DNA from 3 places in the Natronincola ferrireducens genome. Region 3 is predicted to be linked to each of the others. Evidence: predicted binding sites of a transcription regulator. Region 3 holds the regulator's gene; each other region holds the start of a gene.

Region 1 (2,282 bases), on a different contig from region 3:
GGGGGAATAGATTCAGATGTTAGGAACAATTGTCAATGCAATAGCTATTATAGTTGGGGGAACTGTAGGTTTACTCTTAAGAAAAGGTATTCCAGATAGATATAAGGTTACCATTATGCAAGGGCTAGGTCTAAGTATTTTAGCAATTGGATTAATGGGAGCCTTTAAAAGTGAAAATATTTTAGTTGTAATTACTAGCATTGTATTAGGAAGCATTATAGGGGAAAAGTTGAAGGTATCGGATAAATTGGACAACTTAGGAATTTGGATTGAAAACAGAACTGGTAAGGGAGAGGGCTCTGTTGCCAAAGGATTTGTAACTGCAAGCTTAATTTATTGTGTAGGGGCGATGGCAATTGTAGGTGCTCTAGAAAGTGGGTTAACTGGAAATCATGAAACCCTCTACGCTAAATCACTATTAGATGGGATTTCTTCCGTTATTTTTGCTTCAAGTTTAGGCATTGGTGTTATATTTTCAGCTGCAGCTGTTTTTGTTTATCAAGGACTTATTACACTTACAGCAGGAGCTGTAAAATATCTTTTGGTGGAAAGTGTAGTACAGGAGATGTCGGCGGTAGGAGGGCTTCTTATTGTAGGTATATCCTTTAATATATTAGAAATCAAACGGGTTTCCGTTGCCAATATGTTGCCAGCAGTATTCTTACCCATATTCTATCAACTACTAGAGCCGGTTTTTTTAACTGTTACTGCTGTTATTCAAAATCTATTTTAATGGATTTTTACTACAAGGAGCTATGGATTATTCCATAGCTTTTGAAATTTTAAGGAAAATAATGAAAAATAATAAAATAGCTAGATAAATGGTAATAATTAAGTGTAATTGGTTATAATAGCAAATGGTGGAGTTTGCTTGGTAAAATTCTTTTATATAATATTATAAATGTAGTTAGCACTCTCTAATGATGAGTGCTAACAAAATGACAGGCAAGAAATTTTGAAAAAATAAAAATAAAACAATATTGTTAAGGAGGTTAAATTATGAACATTAAACCATTAGGTGACAGAGTTGTTATTAAGAAGGTGGAAGCTGAAGAAACAACAAAAAGTGGTATCTTACTACCAGGTAGTGCAAAAGAGCAACCTCAAATGGCTGAAGTTGTTGCTGTAGGGCCAGGGGGAGTAGTAGATGGTAAGGAGATTACAATGGAAGTAAAAGTAGGAGATAAGGTAATCTTCTCAAAATATGCAGGAACAGAAGTGAAGTTTGATGGTGAAGAGTACACAATTTTAAGACAAAACGATATTTTGGCAATTGTTGAATAAACCCAAGATAATACATAAATAATTGAGAAATTAAATCGGTCAAGGAGGGTATTAAAATGGCAAAGGAAATTAAATTCAGTGAAAATGCTAGACGTGCTTTAGAAGCAGGTGTAAATAAGCTTGCAGACACTGTAAAGGTGACATTAGGACCTAAGGGAAGAAATGTTGTTATTGATAAAAAGTTTGGTTCTCCATTAATTACAAATGATGGCGTTACTATAGCTAGAGAAATTGAATTAGAGGATGCCTATGAAAATATGGGTGCTCAATTAGTAAAGGAAGTTGCTACTAAGACCAACGATGTGGCTGGAGACGGTACAACAACAGCTACTCTATTGGCTCAAGCTATTATTAGAGAAGGTATTAAAAACGTAGCAGCTGGAGCAAATCCAATGATTCTTAAAAAAGGTATTGAAAAGGCTGTGAATGTAGCAGTAGAAGAATTGAAGAATATTTCTAAATCAGTAGAAAGTAAAGAAGCTGTTGCACAGGTAGGAGCTATTTCCGCTGGTGATGAAGAAATTGGAAGCTTAATCGCTGATGCTATGGAGAGAGTAGGAAAAGATGGGGTTATTACTGTAGAGGAATCTAAGTCCATGGGTACTACTTTAGATGTAGTGGAGGGTATGCAATTTGATAGAGGCTATTTATCTCCCTATATGGTAACAGATACAGAAAAAATGGAAGCTGTATTAAATGAGCCATATGTTTTAATTACAGATAAGAAGATCTCTAACATACAAGAAATCCTACCAGTATTAGAGCAAATTGTACAACAAGGGAAAAAATTATTAATTATTGCTGAAGATGTTGAAGGTGAAGCTCTAGCTACATTGGTTGTCAATAAATTAAGGGGTACCTTTGAGTGTGTAGCTGTAAAAGCTCCTGGTTTTGGTGATAGAAGAAAAGCTATGCTGGAAGACATCGCTATCTTAACAGGTGGGACTGTTATCTCTGAAGAGTTAGGTTATGAACTAAAATCTGTCACCCTTGATATG
Region 2 (2,282 bases), on a different contig from region 3:
ACCATCATTTTGTAGAAAACTCCTAGACACATTTAGGGGTAGATCAGGGCAATCTATAATTCCCTTTAGAAGCAGTAAAAATTCTGGTATAGCTTCTTTAATGTTATCAGCTACAAAAACCTGGCTGTTGTATAGCTTAATCTGTCCCTCCATAGTATCAAACTGTGTGTTCAATTTAGGGAAGTAAAGAATCCCCTTCAAGTTAAAGGGATAGTCCATATTGAGATGAATCCAAAAAAGTGGTTCTCGAAAATCCTTAAAGGTTTTTTGGTAAAATTCCTTGTACTCTTCATCTGTACAACTATTTGGCTGTTTTGTATATAGTGGTAATGTGTCATTTAAAGCTTTAGGTTCAGTAATAATGATATTGCCTTCCCCATCCTTTTCTGGCTCTTTATCGGCTATGTCAAAATAAATGGGGTAGGGCATAAAGGAACAGTATTTTTCTATGGTGGATTTCACAGTATATTCATTTAAGAAGGTTTCTCCCTGCTGTCCTAGGTGAAGGGTAATCTCTGTACCTCTTTCCCTTCTATTACTATCCTCCATCTCAAACTCTATACCACCATCACAACACCATTTAACGGCCCCAGCCTCGTTTTTATAGGATAAAGTATCGATTTCTACAATGTCTGCCACCATAAAGGCAGAATAAAAACCAAGACCAAAATGACCGATAATTTGGTCGGCATCTCCCTTATCCTTATAGGTCTTAAGAAAATCTTCCGCCCCGGAAAAAGCAATCTGATTAATATATTTCTTTACTTCCTCCTCCGTCATACCAATACCATTATCGATGAACTTTAAGGTTCTTGCTGTTTTATCTAGGATAACCTTCACCTGAAAATCTGTTTTGCCATCTAAGTCGGCCTCTCCTAGACTATTTAATCTTTTTAGCTTGGTAATAGCATCACAAGCATTGGAAATTAACTCTCTAATGAAGATATCATGATCTGAATACAGCCACTTTTTAATAATAGGAAAAATATTCTCACTGTGGATCGACAAATTTCCTTTTTCTTTACTCATAAATACCCTCCTTAATGATTTAATATTATGTAGATATTTAAAAATTTAAAGGACTATCATCCTTTGTACAAATCTATCATACAATTATATGAATTTACAGTCAATAGAAAAATTAGCACTCCCTGTGATAGAGTGCTAATTTTTAAATTTTTAACTTTATAACTTTAATAAATAGTTTTTACTCCCCTTCCATCACTAATTTTTCTAGCTTTAATGGCTCAATATATTGACCATCCTTATAGGCCCTCATGTTTCCTCCAGAAATTTCATCGATTAAAACAATTTCGTTGTTTTCCTTCAAGCGCCCAAACTCAAACTTAATATCATATAACTCAATAGATTTTTTAGCTAATTCTTCCTTTACTATATCTCCTATCCTTTGGGTAAGGGCTTTTAATGTTTTGTACTCTTCCTTTGACAATATACCCAGCATGTCCAGCCCATCCTCAGTAATAGGGGGGTCCTGCCGTTCATCATCCTTAAGGGTAACCTCCACAAATCTATCTAATGACTGTCCTTCTTCTACATACATACCATAACGGCGTAAAAAGCTTCCTACTGCCCTATAGCGACAGATTACCTCCATCCCCTTGCCAAACACCGTTGCTGTTTTCACCGTCATAGTTGCCTCTTCAACGTTTGCATCAACATAATGGGTAGGTATTCCTTTTTCTTTTAGGATTTCAAAAAAGAATTTTGTTAATCTAAGACCGGCCTTACCAGCACCTTCAATCGTTAGACCGACGGTATTGGCTCCTGGATCAAATACACCATTTTCTCCCGTAACATCATCCTTAAATCTAAGTAAATAGTTTCCATCCTCCAAAGCATATATATCCTTTGTTTTTCCCTGATAAATTAGCTTCATTTCATCTAGCTCCTTTGGGTTATAATTTTTAATCATATTATACATCATTGACTCAAGTTTTCAACCTTGTAGGTGGGTTACCTATAGGTTTTTTCTATAGTCCACCCTTTATTTACTGTAAATGACTTGAGCCTGCCCTGTTTTTTCCATAGCTATTAATTTTCCTTATAGGGTTATATTATTTTAGTATATAGCAATTTTCTATAAATCATTTTCTTTCTTCTTTAGTAGTGGATACTCGTTCTAATTAGGTGGGCTTTTTCATCCTTTAGGTTATACATCTCTAGTTGCAGGTCACTGAAATTCCCTTTCTTTGTTATTAAAATAATATCTCCTTCATCCAAGATCATACTATTATCTATTGAAATTTTTAATTTTACTTGTC
Region 3 (2,282 bases):
AAAATGTAGTGGATTTAAGGATACCCCATATCTCAGCCTACAGCCTTATTATAGAAGAGGATACCCCCTTCTATCAATGGACGGAGGAGGGAAAAATACAAAAGCCTAAAGAAGATATTGAAATAAATATGTACCATAAAGGGATTCAATACTTGAAGGAGAAGGGATATATTCATTATGAAATATCCAACTTTGCAAAACCTAACCATCAATGTAGACATAATATCACCTATTGGAAAAATCAACAATATCTAGGCTTGGGGGCAGCAGCCCACTCCTACCTTAATCAACAAAGGTTCAATAATCATCCGAAGATTGAAGATTATATGGAGGCCATAATGGAAGGTAAAAAACCTATAGGAGAGAAGAACGATCTTTCTCTTAAGGATGAAATCAGTGAAACGATGTTCTTGGGGTTAAGAATGATGGAGGGTATATCTACTAAAGAATTTCAAAAAAGATTTAATCAATCCCCCTTTGATATATATGGGGAAATATTTAAAAAATTAAAAGAAAAGCAATTAATAGAATACGATAGTAACAATATAAAGTTAACCAGTAAAGGTATAGATTTAGCCAATATCGTTTTCCAAGAAATGTTATTATAATTCATATTTTTTTTAAAAAGTCTTGACAAAAATACATTGAAGTGATATTTTAAAATCAGAAACGTTAGCACTCAACAGAACAGAGTGCTAATAATCTGAGGTGAATGTGATGGAATTAAACGATAGAAAGATAAAGATATTGCAGGCCATCATTCGTGATTATATACAAACGGCAGAACCAGTAGGCTCTAGGAGTTTGTCAAAAAAGTATGATTTAGGTGTAAGTCCTGCTACTATTAGAAATGAAATGTCAGACTTAGAGGAACTGGGGTACCTGACGCAGCCCCATACATCTGCAGGGAGAATTCCTTCTGATAAGGGATATCGACTTTATGTAGATAATCTCATGGAAATTAAAATGATTGCTGATTTGCAAAGAAAAAACATTAAAAACAATTTGTTGAGACAATTTGGGGAAGCGGAGCAGTTATTGCAGTACAGCTCTAAAATCATTTCTCAGTTTACCAATTATACATCTTTAGTACTAACACCACAAATTAGAGAAAATAAAATAAAGCATATCCAGCTGGTGCCAATTGACACTGAAAATATTATAGCTGTTATGGTAACAGATACAGGGATTATTAAAAATCCATTAATCACCATGGCTGAGGGGATAGAATACCACCGACTAGAAAAGGTATCCAATCTTTTGAACAAAAAGCTTCAAGGAATGACGATAAAAGATATGGAAGGTAAGATGTTGCAGGAGCTAAAAAAAGAACTTTTTGAATTTAACAATATCATTCATGCAGTAGTTCCTAAAATTTTTAGTGTACTAGAGGGTATCGAGGATGCTGAGCTCTTTCTAAGCGGCACAACCAATATCTTTAATTTTCCTGAATTTAATGATGTCTTAAAAGCAAAATCCTTTTTAAGCATGCTAGAGCAAAAGGAGACCATTAGCAACATTATTTCATCCTCAAGAGAAGACGGCATTACTGTATCTATAGGCAGTGAAAATAACTATCAAGAAGCCAAGGAATGCAGTCTTGTGACGGCTACCTATAAAGTCAATGGTAATATTGTAGGAAGATTAAGTGTTATTGGACCCACTAGAATGGATTATTCCAATGTAGTTGGTACTTTGAACCAAATTAGTCAGTATATTAATGAATTGTTAAGAACAAGATATTAATAAAAATACTGGTGCGAAGTGCTTTAGCATTTTGCACTCTATCTTTGTCTTTAAGAATAAATAGATGGGGTAGGTGAAGCAAAATGACAGAAGAAAAAGATAGAATAGATACATCCTTAACAGAAGAAGCAATAAATGATAAGGAAGAAAATAGGGAGGAAATACATAGCAATAAAGAGGCCCTACAAGAAGAAATGGAAAATCAAAGAACTGAAGAAGGTGTAGAGACGTTGAAGAAAAGGCTAGAGGAAAAAGAAGCTGAAGGCAAAGAGTACTATGATAGAATGGTTAGACTCCAAGCAGATTTTAATAATTATAAAAAAAGGGTTGAAAAGGAAAAGAGTGATATCTACCTTTATGCCAACGAAAAGCTAGCAGCAGATCTATTGAATATTATAGATAACCTTGAAAGAGCTTTGGCTTCCCAAGGGGAAGAAAATAAAGGTAATGGTTTATATGAAGGAATTGAGCTGGTGCAGAAACAGATGATAGATACCCTAAAAAAACATGGTATAGAAGAAATTGATGCCTTGAAC

What was found. Region 3 encodes HrcA, which represses chaperone genes, less so after heat shock. Its sites were predicted from a motif close to TTAGCACTCNNNNNNNNNGAGTGCTAA; they were not measured.
Region 1: a site for HrcA is predicted at 908-934, ahead of groES (co-chaperone GroES). Genes of this name have one in related genera too.
Region 2: a site for HrcA is predicted at 1,142-1,168, ahead of htpG (molecular chaperone HtpG). Genes of this name have one in related genera too.

What each region holds. Positions count from the first base shown of each region.
Region 1 is NZ_FNFP01000001.1:383,618-385,899, forward strand. Features, by position in the region: gene BLS22_RS01735 (DUF554 domain-containing protein) at 17-733, shown strand; gene groES (co-chaperone GroES) at 1,000-1,284, shown strand; gene groL (chaperonin GroEL) at 1,341-2,282, shown strand, end outside.
Region 2 is NZ_FNFP01000001.1:851,778-854,059, reverse strand. Features, by position in the region: gene htpG (molecular chaperone HtpG) at 1-1,029, opposite strand, end outside; gene BLS22_RS03855 (phosphoribosylaminoimidazolesuccinocarboxamide synthase) at 1,208-1,897, opposite strand; gene BLS22_RS03850 (cupin domain-containing protein) at 2,122-2,282, opposite strand, start outside.
Region 3 is NZ_FNFP01000002.1:20,548-22,829, forward strand. Features, by position in the region: gene hemW (radical SAM family heme chaperone HemW) at 1-608, shown strand, start outside; gene hrcA (heat-inducible transcriptional repressor HrcA) at 718-1,746, shown strand; gene grpE (nucleotide exchange factor GrpE) at 1,830-2,282, shown strand, end outside.